4 regions of the Clostridiisalibacter paucivorans DSM 22131 genome follow, and region 1 is predicted to be linked to each of the others. Evidence: riboswitches for the same ligand, from Rfam matches in the RefSeq annotation. Region 1 holds a riboswitch; each other region holds the start of a gene.
The links. A riboswitch is a leader RNA that binds a small molecule or an ion and turns the genes downstream of it on or off. The one in region 1 is predicted to bind thiamine pyrophosphate.
Positions count from the first base shown of each region.

Region 2: linked by a shared signal. The riboswitch ahead of thiW (energy coupling factor transporter S component ThiW) and the one ahead of Q326_RS0108380 (thiamine-binding protein) in region 1 are both predicted to bind thiamine pyrophosphate.
Region 3: linked by a shared signal. The riboswitch ahead of thiC (phosphomethylpyrimidine synthase ThiC) and the one ahead of Q326_RS0108380 (thiamine-binding protein) in region 1 are both predicted to bind thiamine pyrophosphate.
Region 4: linked by a shared signal. The riboswitch ahead of thiE (thiamine phosphate synthase) and the one ahead of Q326_RS0108380 (thiamine-binding protein) in region 1 are both predicted to bind thiamine pyrophosphate.

Region 1 is NZ_JHVL01000023.1:47,062-51,359, forward strand. Features, by position in the region: gene Q326_RS0108370 (ABC transporter substrate-binding protein) at 1-691, opposite strand, end outside; gene Q326_RS0108375 (ABC transporter permease) at 704-1,477, opposite strand; gene Q326_RS0108380 (thiamine-binding protein) at 1,449-1,739, opposite strand; TPP riboswitch at 1,816-1,925, opposite strand; gene leuS (leucine--tRNA ligase) at 2,012-4,298, opposite strand, start outside.
Region 2 is NZ_JHVL01000022.1:37,733-42,030, forward strand. Features, by position in the region: gene Q326_RS0108045 (hypothetical protein) at 120-320, shown strand; gene Q326_RS0108050 (CidA/LrgA family protein) at 475-828, shown strand; gene Q326_RS0108055 (LrgB family protein) at 825-1,523, shown strand; gene thiD (bifunctional hydroxymethylpyrimidine kinase/phosphomethylpyrimidine kinase) at 1,559-2,362, opposite strand; gene thiW (energy coupling factor transporter S component ThiW) at 2,376-2,867, opposite strand; TPP riboswitch at 2,948-3,058, opposite strand; gene Q326_RS0108070 (alanine/ornithine racemase family PLP-dependent enzyme) at 3,113-4,192, opposite strand.
Region 3 is NZ_JHVL01000032.1:4,776-9,073, reverse strand. Features, by position in the region: gene Q326_RS0109895 (hypothetical protein) at 38-229, shown strand; gene thiC (phosphomethylpyrimidine synthase ThiC) at 297-1,610, opposite strand; TPP riboswitch at 1,707-1,805, opposite strand; gene Q326_RS0109885 (transporter substrate-binding domain-containing protein) at 1,963-3,972, shown strand; gene Q326_RS0109880 (sigma-54-dependent transcriptional regulator) at 3,965-4,298, shown strand, end outside.
Region 4 is NZ_JHVL01000031.1:3,062-7,359, reverse strand. Features, by position in the region: gene surE (5'/3'-nucleotidase SurE) at 1-593, opposite strand, end outside; gene thiM (hydroxyethylthiazole kinase) at 702-1,493, opposite strand; gene thiE (thiamine phosphate synthase) at 1,486-2,133, opposite strand; TPP riboswitch at 2,211-2,316, opposite strand; gene Q326_RS0109695 (ABC transporter permease) at 2,787-3,707, shown strand; gene Q326_RS19080 (ABC transporter permease) at 3,722-4,298, shown strand, end outside.

The sequences.
Region 1 (4,298 bases):
CAGGTGTATAAAAATCTAAATCTGGTTCCACTTCTTGAAGTTTTATGAAATTAATAGGGTAATCCTTAAGTTCTGAAGCTACGCCATCCCATCCATAATATATCCAAGTAAAATCTACATGGTCTTTAACTGATGTAAAGAAGTCTAATTCTCCTATATTGACAGTCTCTACCTTAGAAAAATCTCCATCTTCTTTTTCCATAACTGCCTTTATCATGGCTTCCTCCATAGGAGAACCCCAGCCACCATATTTTTTTCCTTCAAAATCTTTACCGGTCTCAATACCCTTTTCAACAGGAGATGCAAACCCTGATGTATTATGCTGAATTATAGCGGCTATAGCCTTTATAGGTAATGGATTCTCTGCTGTCCTCGCGTATGTAACCTGTTCTTGATAGCTTATTCCAAAATCACCCTTGCCAGCAGCTATAGGCTCAGCACTGCCTCCCCCTGTAGGTTGTATGATTTCAACTTCTAATCCTTCTTCTTCATAAAATCCCTTGTCTTTGGCCACGTATATACCCGTATGATTAGTATTAGGATACCAATCTAAAAGCACTTGTACCTTTGTAAGCTCTTCACTATTACCAGTTGGTGCTTCATCTTCCTGCTGTTGATCAGTAGCACCACAACCAATAGTAGGTAATACTGTCAATGTAACTACCAATAATAATATCAATACTCTTTTCATTTTCAATCTCCCCTAACCTTTATTATTAATTTCTTGTTTCCAAGGCATAGCTATATATTCTATCAATGATATAACCTTGAAAACAGTAATACTCAATATTACTATTATAACTATGGCAGCAAAAAATTTATCTAATGCAAAGGAATTTTTTACCCTTATCATATATACCCCTATACCAGTCTTGCCTCCTAGCCACTCTCCTATAACAGCGCCCATTATACTATATGTAGCAGCTATCCTAAGTCCTGAAAAGAAGCTCACTATAGCCCCTGGGAATTTTACCATTTTAAATATTTGAATTTTACTTGCCCCCATGGATTTTAATAAATTTATCATATCCTCATCCACAGATTCCAAACCTTGAAGCATACTAACTATTATGGGAAAAAAGCATACTAATACTACTACAATTATCTTAGGCAATTTACCAAATCCAAACCACAATATAAACAATGGAGCCAAGGCTATTATAGGTATGGTCTGTGATATCACTAAAAGGGGGTATAGTGCCCTTTTAACAATCCTTACATTGTCCATAATTATAGCTAAAACCATGGCAAATACTATGGATATAAAAAAACCCAATAAGGCTTCATATACTGTTGTAAATATATGGATTTTTATTTCTGGCAATATTTCTATCAATGTAATAAATATATCCTTAGGGGTAGGCAATATATATCTAGCTATAATCCCCTTGTCCACTATTAACTGCCATATTAGTAATAGAAATGCAAAAAATACAACAGGTATAGCTCTACTTTCTGTATTTACCAACCTTCTCATTCATAGTCACACCTTCAGATTTGTAATCAATTTTGACAACCGATAATACCCTATTTGCCCCTTCATTTATACATATATCTTGGGCCCTTTTTACCACATCTAGTAACTCATCTAATTCTCCCTCCATGGTAGTTTCCATTGGACCAACCTCATATTTTATCCCAGTAGATGATATATATGCTATAACCTTGTCCACCACATCATAAATCTTGGACTCTTTAACGCTGGGTATGATTTGAAGACTTACATTAATATTTGACATTTTTTCATCTCCCTTTATATTTTAAAAAATAAAACCCTCTATCCTGAAATTAGGATAAAGGGTTTATATACAACCGTATGCAGAATTAGATATTTCCCTCCGCTGGCATTACCCAGTTCAGGTTTCGTGGGTCGAGACATGTAGCCTCCTCTCAGCCAAATTACTTCAGCTCCCCCTTTTCCTATATTACATCTACATTCTAATACAACTACAAATATATGTCAATCACCTATCTAAAAAAACTATAAACTCCTACCTATCTACCAACTACATTACTTTACAACTATATTGTATATCCTACCGGGAACAAATATTTCTTTAACTATATTTTTTCCTTCCACATACTTTACAATATTTTCATCTTCCATGGCCTTAGCCCTTGCTTCTTCTTTAGTAGATTCAGTAGCTATATTTATAGTACCTCTAACTTTACCATTTATTTGAACAGCCATCTCTATAGTATCCTCTACTGTCTTATCCTCATCCCATTCTGGCCAAGATTGATCAGTAATTCTTCCGTCAGCTCCTATTTTAGACCAAAGTTCTTCAGTTATATGAGGTGCTACAGGATTTAAAAGTACTAAAAAGACTTCCATTTCCTTATTATTTATCTTTCCATTGCTATTAAAGTCATTTAAAAGAGTCATAAGGGCTGCTATTGCTGTATTGAATTTCATATTTTCATAGTCTTCACTAACCTTCTTTATAGTCTTATGCATGTTAACTTCAAGCTCTTTAGAGAATTCACTACCATCTTCTACAATGTCTACAAGTCTCCATACCCTGTCTAAAAATCTTCTACATCCCTTTACTCCATTTTGAGACCAAGGTACACTTTTTTCAAAATCTCCAATAAACATCTCATATAGACGCATTGTATCTGCACCAAATTCTTCTACTATTTCATCGGGATTTACTACATTGCCCCTGGATTTTGACATCTTTTCATTGTTTTCCCCAAGAATCATCCCATGAGATGTCCTCTTTTGATAAGGTTCTGGTGTAGGCACTACCCCATAATCATATAAGAATTTATGCCAAAATCTTGAATACAATAAATGTAATGTGGTATGTTCCATTCCACCATTATACCAATCTATGGGTAACCAATAGTTTAGATTTTCTTCACTGGCCAATGCTTCACTATTATTAGGATCTGTATACCTTAAGAAATACCATGATGAACCTGCCCATTGAGGCATGGTGTCTGTTTCTCTTTGGGCATGACCTCCACATTTAGAACAAGTAGTATTTACCCAATCAGTCATTTTTGCTAGTGGTGATTCTCCATTATCTGCAGGTTCATAACTATCTACTTCAGGCAATAATAACGGTAATTCTTCCTCAGGTACAGGTACCCATCCACATTTTTCACAATATACCAAAGGTATTGGCTCTCCCCAGTATCTCTGTCTAGAAAATACCCAATCTCTTAACTTATAATTTATCTTTCTCTTTCCCAATCCTTTTTCTGCAAGCCAGTCACTTATTTTCTTCTTAGCCTCTTCAACATTTAATCCATTTAAAAAATCTGAGTTTATTAAAACTCCATGCTCTATATCTGTATAAGCACCCTCTTCAATATTTCCACCTTCAACTACTTCCACTATAGGCAAGTCAAATTTCTTGGCAAATTCCCAGTCTCTAGTATCATGTCCTGGCACCGCCATGATTGCACCAGTTCCATAGGACATAAGTACATAATCAGATATAAATATGGGGATTTCTTTATTAGTAACAGGATTTATTGCACTTATACCTTCTATCACAACACCTGTCTTCTCCTTCACTAACTCAGAACGTTCAAATTCAGACTTTTTCTTGGCCTCTTCCCTATATTTCTCTATAGCATCAAAATTAGTGATTTTATCCCTAAACTTGTCGATCAACGGATGCTCTGGGGCAAATACCATATAAGTTGCACCAAATAATGTATCAGGGCGAGTAGTATATACTGTAACTGTATTTTCACCAGCTACTTTAAAGTCTACTTCCATCCCTTGAGATTTGCCTATCCAATTTTTTTGCTGTATCTTAACCCTATCTATATAGTCTACTAAATCTAAGTCCTTTATTAGTCTTTCTGCATACTCTGTAATCTTTAACATCCATTGGTTTTTTATCTTTCTCACAACTTCAGAGCCACATCGTTCACATTTGCCATTGACTACCTCTTCATTTGCAAGACCTACCTTACAATCAGTACACCAATTTATAGATGTCTCTTTCTTATATGCCAATCCCTTCTCAAATAATTTTAGAAAAATCCATTGGGTCCACTTATAATATTCTGGATCAGTAGTATTTACCTCTCTAGACCAATCAAATGAAAGCCCCAATGCCTTTAATTGAGATTTGAATTTGGCTATATTGTTTTCTGTCACTATTCTAGGATGAATTTTATTTTTTATAGCATAGTTTTCTGTAGGTAAACCAAAGGCATCCCATCCCATGGGAAATAATACATTGTATCCTTGCATTCTTCTTTTCCTCGCCACCACATCAAGTGCAGTATATGGTCTAGGGTGTCCTACATGGAGTCCCTTTCCCGATGGATAT
Region 2 (4,298 bases), on a different contig from region 1:
TTAGGGTATGGAGGTGATAAAATGATTTTTTTAAATGAAAAAGCATTAAATTTTTTAAGAAAAAAGAATATAATTTAAAAATATCTATTAAGACTATAAGTTGTGGTTGAACAGGTACAATGAAGGAGCTAAGTATTAGCTCATCATCCAGTATCCCTGATACTAATATGTATAACAAATATGAGTTTCAAGGTATAAAGGTATTTATTCTAAAAACCTTAAAGACTAATAAAAAGATTGATATAAATCTTAAATATAATATACCCATTATAGGCCCTATATGGGATATAAAGGGTGTAAAACCAGAGCAATTGATATAATATTTAGACTTTAGTATCCCCATTACCTTTTGGGGAATTTTTATTTTCATTTTATTTAAATATAAATATGTATTCTGTTGATTTAGTCATACAAATTTGTTATTCTATTAAAAGAAATCTTAGAAAAGTTCATTATGTAAACTAGAGGTGAATCATGAATATATTATTACAATTTGGTATAATAGTGGGCATATGGCAGATAGGAGAGTTAATATCTTATTGGACCAATTTACCTATACCTGGAACTGTTTTAGGTATGATTATACTTTTTATTTTATTAAATACTAAAATTATTAAAATTGAAGATTTGAAAATTTCATCAGATTTTTTATTAAATAATCTAGCCTTCTTTTTTATACCTGCAGGCGTAGCATTGATAGGCTCAATAGGTGTCTTGAAGGATGCTTGGTTATCTCTTCTAATTATAACTTTACTGACTACATTTATAGTTATGGGAATTACAGGATTAATAGTAGAAAATATGATTAAATGGAGGAAGAACAAATGAGTCCCTTATTAGATAGTCCTGCTTTTGGTATATTACTTTCTATATTGACATTTCAATTGAGCTTATATATTTATAAAAAAACTAAAATTTCTCTATTTAACCCATTATTAATAAGTATATCATTAATAATTGCTTTATTAGTTGGATTTAATATACCCTTTGAAAAATTTAATAAAGGTGGCGAAATAATCTCTTTTTTCTTGGGCCCTGCCACAGTTATACTAGCTGTTCCATTATATAAACAGATGGAGTTACTAAAAAAGCATATTCATACGATTTTTATAGGTATATTTTCAGGAGTTATAGCTTCAATTATAAGTGTTATATCTTTAGCTATATTGTTTAAATTAGATAAAAGATTAGTGCTATCCCTAATACCAAAATCTATAACCACACCAGTGGGAATGGTATTGTCTGAAAATATAGGTGGTATCCCTTCAATAACTGTTATGCTTATTATAACTACTGGAATTACTGGTGCCATAATAGCACCCTTTGTATTTAAAATATTAAATATTCATAATGGTATCGCTCGTGGATTAGCTATGGGTACCGCATCTCATGCCCTTGGCACATCAAAGGCATTGGAGATGGGAGAAACTGAAGGAGCCATGAGCGGTCTTTCTATAGGTATTTCAGCTGTAATAACCGTTTTAATAGCTCCATTATTAATTAAGATATTTTCACTGATTTAATTATATGACCAGATTATATACTGAAAATAAAATATCTATTTAAGCATACCTGCCTTTTTATAAAGTGTATAAAAATGATTAGTAGGGCCTACTCCCTTTCCGATAGATAATGAATGCTCTATAGCTGTAGTTATGTATTCTTTAGCATTGAGTACAGACTTTTCTATCCCATAACCCTTAGCTAGATTAGATGCTATAGCTGCTGACAATGTGCACCCAGTACCATGGGTGTTTTTAGTATTTATCCTCTTCGCATTAAAATATTTAAATTCGCTACCATTAAATAATACATCTATTGCCTCACCATCTAGATGTCCTCCTTTAATTAAAACATTTTTAGTGCCCATATTATATATCTTCTTAGCAGCTAATTCCATATCCTCTAGCCGTTGAATCTTAAGTTTTGTTATGACTTCTGCTTCAGGTATATTGGGAGTTATTATAGTAGCCAATGGCAATAACTTATCTATCAAAGTATTTTCCGCTTCCGTCTTTAACAGATGAAATCCACTTTTGGACACCATAACTGGATCTAAAACTATATTTTTAGGATTATAATATTTCAAACCATCTGCTATAGTCTCTATGGTCTCTATTTGAGATACCATACCTATCTTTAATCCATCTACTGATATGTCCTCAAAAATTGCCTTTATCTGCTCCTTTATAATATCAGGAGTGATATCTTGTACTGCAAATACCCCTTGGGTGTTCTGAGCTGTAACTGCAGTTATTATACTCATTCCAAATGTGCCATGGGCAGAAAATGTTTTTAAATCTGCCTGTATCCCTGCCCCACCACTACTATCTGAACCTGCTATAGTAAGTACCTTTTTCATGCTTACTACCTCCCTATCCATTGATTTTAGTTATAGCTTTATTAGTATCTATTATTTTAAGTACCATATATCCTATAATACTCCCTCCAATAGTACTTACCATAAAGGGAGTTACAAAAAATAGTGCTGCTACTTCTTTACCCAGTATAAATTTTGCTATAGGAAATGCTAATATCCCGCCTATTATGCCTGTTCCTAATATTTCTCCCATAACAGCGTATGCCCTTTCTCCTTTAATCATATAAGTTATACCAGCAATAAATGCTCCTATCATACTACCTGGAAAAGCCAAAAGGGAACCTGTACCAAGTATATTTCTTAAAACTGATATTAAAAAAGCATTGGCCAATGCATACCATGGTCCCAATAATACTGCTGATACTACATTTATGGTATGCTGGACTGGAAAGCATTTAGCTATTCCAACTGGTATATAAATAATATGTCCTGTAATAGTTCCCATAGCTACCAATAATGATGATAGTGTAATCTTTTTTATATCCATATAAACCCCCTAATTTTTATGTACTAAGGGCATATAAAAAAAGACACAAATCTCAAACCATGAGGATTTATGCCTATAAATAACATAAGTTTTCACTTCCCTACGCTGGCATTATCCAGATCAGGTTAAGGGTCAAAGACTTTTTTGGGTCTCTATCTCAGCTGGCCTTTCCAGCCCCCCTAGCACATAAATTATTCTTTTATAATTAGATGATATCACAATAATTTTCCATATTCAACCTTTTGTCAACCTACTATTGACCTATTTACATACTTTGATGTCATAAGGCTTAACATAGCACTATAAAACACATCAAATTCTACTATATCTCCTACATTTACATCGTATTTTGCGTTGGAAATATTCAATAACAAATGGTCACTACTCCCTCCCATTATCTCTATATCTTCGTCTACAGGAGTAAGGGCTTCAATCCTACAATCTTGTTTCCCCACTGCTACTATAGCCCTCTTTATATTTCCCATATCCTTATGATTAGGTATATTTCCAAAGGCATCTCTACCTATCTTGCCTATAGGTACAGATGGTTTCGTTTTAACCTCTATCACTTGAGCCTTTAATTTTACAGTATCTTGTATGGTTCCAGGTACTATTCTAAAATTCGTCGTATCTCTTCCCAGAAGGATTGCCTCACCTATTCTAAATTGTGTGATACCTTTTGCAATTTCACCTTTCTCTAGAATATCCAATGTCAAAGTACTTCCTCCAGATATAGTTTCTATATTAAGTCCATACTCTTTTTCTATATCATTAGCTAGGTCTACAAGTATTTTAGTATTTTCATATGTGGGAAGTACCCCTCCATAACATCCTACATTAGCTCCTAAACCTTCTAATTTTATATTAGGTAGTTTTATTATCTCACCCACTATATCTAGTACTTTATCGGGCCAAACACCCTCTCTTAAATCACCAACATCTACCATTAATATGACATTATGGATCTTGTTCTGCATCTTTGCTGACTCAGATATAGCTTTTATAGTATCTAATTCTGAATTTAAACTACCAAGTGTATATTTAACCAGATCATCTATCTCGCATAGCATGGGAATCCTTATAAGATACATCTGGGCATTTATGCCATATTCTACCATATTCACTATATTCTGAATTCTTGAATCACCAATTTTCCTTATACCACCTTCCACCATTGCCTCGACCAATTGAGGCATAGCACATATGCCCTTACTTATTCCCATGATCTCAATACCCTTTTTACCACAATAATCCACAACATATTCTGTGTTTTCTCTTATTTTTCCTATATTTATTTCTATCCTTGGATAAATAATTTTTCCCAATATCCCTCATCTCCTTTTTGGTTTTTAACTATCCCCTTATAAAAATTATACCATAGTGAAATACAGGCCAACAATAGTACAAATATATAATTATAATAAAGACATA
Region 3 (4,298 bases), on a different contig from region 1:
TCATCTGAAGGCATACTGTGATTGAGGCGATTAAACCATGGAAAAAGAGTTATTGTCAGCAATTAGAGAGATGCTTAAAGAAGAATTATATCCAATCAAAAGTGAAATAGGCGCCGTGAAAAATGAAATAAATGGCATAAAAAATAAAATAGGTGGCATTAAAAGTGGAGAAGTATGTACAGGGTCGAAGAGGCTACAGCTAGTAATTGGGCAGAGATTGCAAGATTAAAACAAGCAAAATAATTTGTCAATAGAAAAGAGACTTGGGATATAAAACTATATCCCAAGTCTTTTTTCTAATCATCTTCTCTCAAAATATTTAAATCTTTTCCTTCTTTTATTTTATTCATATTTCTCATTGAACACATTTTTCCACACATAGTACAACTATCTTCATGTAGTGGCATGGATTCCATTCTATATTTTTTAGGTTTTTCAGAATCTATAGCTAATTTGAACATTGTATCCCAGTCCAATTCTTGTCTTGCTTTACTCATATCATAGTCCCATTGTCTTGCACCGTTTACATTTTTGGCAATGTCTGCAGTATGAGCAGCAATTTTTGTAGCAATAATACCTTCTTTCATATCATCAAGTGTAGGTAATCTAAGATGCTCTGCTGGTGTAACATAACATAGAAAGTCAGCTCCAGTACTAGCTGCAATTGCTCCACCAATTGCACTGGTTATGTGGTCATATCCAGGGGCAATGTCGGTAACTATTGGACCTAATACATAAAAAGGTGCTCCATGACAAAGTTTTTTCTCTAGAATCATATTTGATTTTATTTCATCTATAGCCAGATGTCCTGGACCTTCTATCATGACTTGCACATTTTTTTCCCAAGCCCTTAAAGTGAGTTCACCCAATATCATCAATTCTTTTACTTGGCTTGCATCGGTGGAATCATTTATACTACCAGGTCTACATGCATCACCTAAACTTAATGTTACATCATATTTGGCACAGATATCTAACATTTCATCGTAGTATTCAAAGAATGGATTTTCCTTATTATTTAATTCCATCCATGCGTACATCAATGATCCACCTCTAGAGACTATATTAGTAAGTCTAGGATTTCTTTTGAAGACCTTAGCAGTTTCTCTATTCATTCCTGCATGGACAGTGATAAAATCTACACCATCTTTGGCATGTCTTTCCACAACCTTTAGAAATTCTTCTGAGGTTATATCACTGAGTTCCTTATCATAAAATCCCACAGCATCATATACAGGTACAGTTCCTACAACAGCTGTAGACATATCAACTAGCTTTTGTCTAAACTCCTGGGTCTTACCATATGAACTTAAATCCATTATTGCTTCTGCATTCATGTCTAATGCTACTTTTACCTTTTCCATCTCTGCATCTACATTGTAACAATCTTTAGAAATTCCTAGATTCACATTTATCTTTGTCTTCAATCCTTCCCCTATACCTTCGGCATCTAAAGATTTATGATTTTTATTTGCTGGTATAACTACTTTTCCATCGGCAACTAATTTCATTAGCTTTTGAGTATCAATTTTTTCTTTTTGTGCCACTACTTCCATTTCTTTAGTTATAATACCCTTTTTAGCAGCATCCATTTGAGTTGTATAATTCATTATGTACTTCCCCCTTATATTTTATAAAATTTTTGTAATTTATATTTTGATATAAAAATTAAAAAAGCTTACCACAAAGGTAAGCTTTCTATCAAAATATAAGATAAACAGCTTCCCTACGTTAGTACTAACTAATTCAGGTTCAAAGGGTCAGGAATTTTCCTTCTCAGCTAAAAAGCTCCCCTAGCTACTACTATTAAATTATATATACATTATAATCTTTTATCCTATTTTTGTAAAGTAACATTGAGAGGCATGGATATATCAAACTATTCTGAAATATGAATATATGATATAATATAACTAGCCTAAATAGCCATATTTCAATAATTTAAAAGGACAATGATCTATTATGAAAAAAAGAGCTGCTATTTATTTATTGATATTATTTTTAATTATGATTGTGTTATTTAACCAGCTAACAAAAATAAAATATGATTTAAATTTATATGAATACTATATTCAGTCTAAGCCAATAACAGAAAATGAGTTTAAAATTATTGAAGACAGGGGTACGATTATTTTTACTTCTGATGAAAATGCCCCACCTCTCTCATATATAGAGGAAGAAAATAATCAATACAGGGGTTTAGTAATTGATTATGCATCAGCTCTTTCTGTAGAGATGGGAGCAGATATTATTTTTAAACCATCGGTATGGGAAAATGCATTAAATGGTTTAAAAAATGGGGAAGCAGATATTGTCGATATATTTGTTAGTGATGAGAGAAAGTTAGCATATAGTTTTTCAAAACCGATTTATCAGCTTAAAGGTGTAGTATTGGTAGCTAGTAAGAATAATTCCATAGAAGAGATTTCTGATTTATTTGGACATACAGTTGCTATACAAAGAGGAGATTATGCTAGAGAGCATATTGATAAACATTTTCCTCAAATAAATTACATATTAACTGATGATATTGAAGAGTCTATTTTTTTATTAAGAAAGGGTATTGTCAATGGAGTAATAGGAGACGAGCCTGTAATTAATTATTTTGTACTTAAAATGAATCTAAAAGATGAAACACATTTAATCTATCCATACATATATGAGCAAGACGTAGTTTTAGCTGTTAGAAAGGCGGATTCACATCTATTAAATATCTTCAATAAGGCTATATTAAATTTAAAGAAGATAGATTATGTTACCAAAATACAACAGAGATGGTTTGGAATTTCTACCCCAATTGAAAAAACCATATTGACAGATAATATGTTCATAGGGGGTATATTATTTATTGTAATAGTAGCTGCTATTGTATTAGTTATGTTAATTTTAATTGAGATATTAAAGGAAGAGATTAGTAGTAGAAATAGTGAGATTAGAAAGAGTAAAGAAGAGCTGGAAACTACATTTAATGCTTTAAATCAATTAGTTGTAGTTTTAGATGAATATGGAATCATATTGAATTGTAATAAGCCCTTTTTAAAATTAATCGGTTCCGACAAGTCAAAGGTAATAGGTACCCACTATTTAACATTTCCAATACTTAATTTAATAGAACAGGAAATCAATACTTTTTTTAATAAGGATAATGATATTAAAAATATGGAGATTCCTATGGATAATAGGACTTATAGCTTTAGTGTGTTTTCTATGGATTTTGTTACTGATAATACATATAAACTGTTAATTGTGATAGAAGATATAACTGATTTTAGAATAATAGAGGGCAGATTGGCACAAAGAAATAAGATGGAGGCAATTGGTCAACTGGCGGCAGGGGTAGCCCATGAGATAAGAAATCCCCTTGGGTTAATACATACATATGGTTATTTAATGAAAGAGAATAATTTAAATCAAGAAGATATTAAATCATTGGAAATAATTGAAGAATCAGTGGGTAGGATTGATCATATCATAACAAATCTATTGAATTTTTCTAGGTTGACAGATGATTATGAACAGAAAATATTTATAAAGGATATGATTATAAATATTGTTGAATTGGAGCAGATTCAATTAGAGATAGGAAGTATAAAGTTTGATGTTAAATGTGATGAGTTATTAACGATACATTCAAATAGAGAATCATTAAAGCATATATTAATTAACACAATTGAAAATGCTATACATGCTATTGAACAGGATGGAGTAATAGAAATAATTTGTTACCCAAAAGATAATGGTGTTAATATCATAATTAAAGATAATGGTATTGGTATAAATGAAGAAAATCTTAAGAATATATTCAATCCATTTTTTACTACAAAACAAAATAAAGATGGAACAGGATTAGGGCTTTATGTAGTTTATAATGAAGTTCAAAAATTAGGGGGTGAAATCCAAGTAGAAAGTAGTATTGGCTTAGGAACTACATTTACTATTTATTTACCAGAGAGGATGAAAATAGATGGCTAAAGATTTTACTATTTTAGTAGTAGATGATGAAGTTCGCTATCAAGAGGTCTATAAAATTTTATTAACAAAAAAGGGATACAATGTGAAGTCTTGTAGTTCTGGAGAAGAGGCAATGAAATTATTAGAACATGAAGAAATTGATCTTGTATTAACAGATTTGAAAATGAAAAATATGACAGGCCTAAAACTTTTGGAAGAAGTCAAAGAGAAATTCAAAGACATAGAAGTCATTGTAATAACGGGATATGGGACTATTGAAAGTGCAGTTGAAGCAATGAAAAAGGGTGCATTTAGCTATTATATAAAAAGTCATAATCCAGAAACAT
Region 4 (4,298 bases), on a different contig from region 1:
ATATTGTCATCTGCTAGATTTACTCTGTTTTTATAACGTCTTCTACCTAATCTGGTAATTTTTATACCTTTAATAGAAGAGATAGGCTTATTAGGGATATTTACATTTAAATATATACCTTCAGGTAGTGGATTTTTTTCTACAAAATCGACTATTTTTTTTATGAAAAATATTGCAGTTTCTTGCACAATATTGTCTTGACCATAATCCATAGAAAATGCTATTGCAGGTGTGGAAGAAAAGACTGATTCTATACATGCACCCAATGTGCCAGAAAGTCTAGTATCATCTCCTACATTTGGTTCATCATTTAATCCAGATATGACTAAATCTACATTTTTTACTAATTCATCTAACCCTATGATTACACAATCTGCAGGAGTACCATGTATTTTGTATGAAGACTTTTCACCTACATCCAGAGGATATTTTTCTACTCTAATGTAATTGTAAAATGTCACAGCACCACTTAATCCTGAACACTGAGTGTTTGGGGCTGCAACAAATATATTATGTTTTTTAGACAATTCACTAACTAATATTTTTATTCCCAAATGGTCTATGCCATCATCATTTGTAACTAAAATATTCATTATATCCTTCCTTTTTATATATTTATGTATAGTCCGTAGTCAATGATACAAGTAGAGAGCCCAAATCTTTATTATGATTTGGGTTCTCTGACTACGGACTATGAACTACTAACTACCAACTTGTTCTATCTTTTCTTTTAAAGAAACTGTCTTATCATCTAGATTATATATGGTATCTAAAAAGGATATCTTATAACTTGCAGGACCATTTACTCCCTTTGCAGCTATTTCTCCTGCTATACAATAAGACGTAACTCCATAGACAGCCCCTTTTAATGGATCACTTGATACAGCTAAAAAACAAGCTAAGGTACTACCCAGCATACATCCAGTTCCCACTACATTTCCCATAAATGGATGTCCATTGAATACTTTATATACAAATTTACCATCGGTAATAATATCTTCCTTACCAGATATAACTACAATTGTGTCATAATTTAATGCCAATTTCTTGCTAAGGGGAATGATATCTCTATATTCACCTATAGACTCTACACCTTTCATATTGCCTTCTTCACCTGCAAGGGTAACTATTTCACCTTGGTTACCTTTTATAGCTGATACATGTATCTCATTGAGAATCCGTTTTGCTGTTTTTGTTCTTAGTTTGGTGGCACCAACCCCTACAGGGTCTAGAATTACGGGAATGTTAAGTTGGTTGGCTTTTTTTCCAGCCCTTATCATGGCTTCTACTTGGTCGGGATGTAATATTCCTATATTGAGTAATAGTCCTTGAGACATAGAAACCATTTCTTCTACTTCTTCTTTATAATTTGCCATTACCGGAAGTCCACCCCAATATAATGTGATATTAGCTAAATCATTTGTGGTAACTTCATTGGTTATGTGATGAATTAGAGGTTTTTCTTTTCTGATTTTATAGATAAGATCATTCATTTTTATACTCCTTTGATTTTATGATTATTTCTTTTAAAAGTGCAGTTGACTTTTCTATATCTCTTGAAGAGGCGATGGCACTTATTACTGATATACAATCGGCTCCTGATGTTATAACTTTGCCTGCGTTATCATGATTTATGCCTCCTATTGCTATAATAGGTAGTCTGCCTTTTTCTTTTGCCATACGGAGCATGTTTAATCCTAGATTGGAATTTTCTTTTTTTACATCTTTGGAGTTGGTATCAAAAATAGCACCCACACCTATATAATCTGCACCTTTTTCTTGAGCTTCATATATTTCTTCTAAATTAGAAACAGAAACACCAATTATCTTGTCTTTACCCATAAGCTTTCTAACTACTTCAATGGGTAGATCCTCTTGACCAATATGTATACCATCGGCATCTAAGGCCATGGCCAAGTCTACATCATTGTTAACTATAAAGTCTACTCCTGCATCGTGGGCCAATTTTTTTATTGCTTTTCCAATTTCATATCTTTCACGCATATTTAAATTTTTGTCCCTTAGTTGTATTACATCTACCCCTCCTTTTATGGCTTCTTTTACTACTTCTATAGTGCTTTTAGATGAAAATTTTTCTTCTGTAACCAAATACACATGCCAATTTTTAATCATAAATATTCCCCCTAAATTTATAAATAGATGAAATTAAAGCGTAGTCCAAATGTAGGACTACGCTTCACTTAAAATAATTTTTAAATAAAACTCTTTCCTACGCTGGGATTAACCAGTTCAGGTTTAAAGGGTTGAGAAACACAATTTCTCTCTCAGCTTTAAAAAGCACCCCTAGAGTATATAATCTTATATTGATTTTAAAATATTCTATCATAAAGATATTTTAAAATCAAAAAAACTTCTAAATCATGTAAAAAAATACATGGTATATATTTACAAAGTGAATATTATTACAAAAATTTAAAAAATATGTTCTAACTATATAAACAACTGTGTGCGTATCTAAGAAGGCTACACTTTAGTAAATTAAAGACTTGAGGGAAATGTTACAAATATTTAAAGTTGAGAGAGTTAAAAATTCATTGAGTAAAAAAACATATTGTGCTAGTATTTTAATATAGCTTTTAAAGAGGAGAAGAACCTTCAAAATTGTCTTACAATTACAAGATTCAAAACCCACTCTTTCTTTTTAACCAATCCTAGTTATTTATTCAAAGAGCTGATTAAATATTAAAGTCTCAATAAAGTATTACAAAAAGAATTTATTTTAAAATTTTTATTTTATTTTAATTTATGTGAAAGGAGTGTATGTTATGGGTAGATTTTTAACCAAAAGACTTATTTCTATGATACTTACTTTATTTATAGTTATAACTATTACTTTCTTTTTAATGCATGCTATTCCTGGTGGACCATTTACTAGGGAGAAACCTTTACCACCAGCTGTAATTGAGGCTTTAGAGAAAAAGTATAAGATTGATCAGCCTGTATATATGCAGTATATTGATTATTTGAAGGGAGTTCTAACACTGGATTTTGGACCTTCATTCCAAAAACAAGGAGTTCAAGTTACAGACCTTATATGGAAGGGGTTACCTGTGTCGGCTAAGATTGGAGGATTGTCTGTATTGGGGATAATTATTTTAGGAATACCCCTGGGCATTATTTCTGCATTGAAACAAAATAAATGGCAGGATTATGTGGTTACAATTGTAGCAACATTGGGAGTTACAATTCCAAGTTTCGTAATGGCCACACTTATAATATATATATTTAGTTCCAAACTAGGAATATTACCTTCCCATGGATTAGAAGGCCCTAAATATTATATTGGACCTGTGATTGCGCTAGGTGGATTTTCATTGGCATTTGTTGCTAGATTGGTTAGGTCTTCTATGCTAGAAGTTATGAGACAGGATTATATAAGAACAGCAAGGGCGAAAGGGTTATCAGAGTTTGTAGTTATAGGTAAACATGCCCTTAAAAATGCATTAATACCAGTGGTTACTTACTTGGGACCTATGATTGCAGCAATACTTACTGGATCCTTTGTTGTTGAAAGGATATTTGCGATACCTGGAATGGGTAAATATTTTGTTGAAAGTGTTACAAACAGAGATTATACAGTAATAATGGGAGTAACAATATTCTACGCTGCATTTTTAATACTTATGATATTATTAGTAGATGTTATATATGTTCTAATAGACCCAAGAATCAAATTTGATGATTAAAGGAGGTTTAGTTCATGGCTGAGATTAAGGAAATACCAAAGGACTTGTGGCAGCGGGTTCCTAAGGAAGAAAAAGAAAAAGAAAAAATAGTAAGACCTAGTCTTACTTATTGGCAAGATGCATGGAGAAGGCTTAAGAAAAATAAACTGGCTATGATAGGATTAATTGCTGTTATAATTATTTTAATGATGGCTGTATTCGGTCCCATGTTTTCTAAATATGGATATGAAGAACAAAGGTTAGATATGGCAAATATACCTCATAGATTCCAAATATATAAAATCTCAGAGGATAAATTTGTATATATACACAATGAATATATGCTCTATGAAGTAAGTGGTAATGGAGAGCTTATAGCTAAATTAGATCCCGAAGAAGATAATATGGCTAAATTATATAGAACTTACAATATAGATGGGAAAGAGGTTGTTCTTGATTATAGTTTAGCAAGGGAAAGACTTAAAAATCCAGAGATAACTAAAGATTATGAATTAAAAGTAGATGGGAATGTTGTAGAACCTGCTAAGAAGGTCTTCAATAAGACATACTGGCTTGGTAGTGATTCTCATGGTAGAGATCTATTTGTGAGGG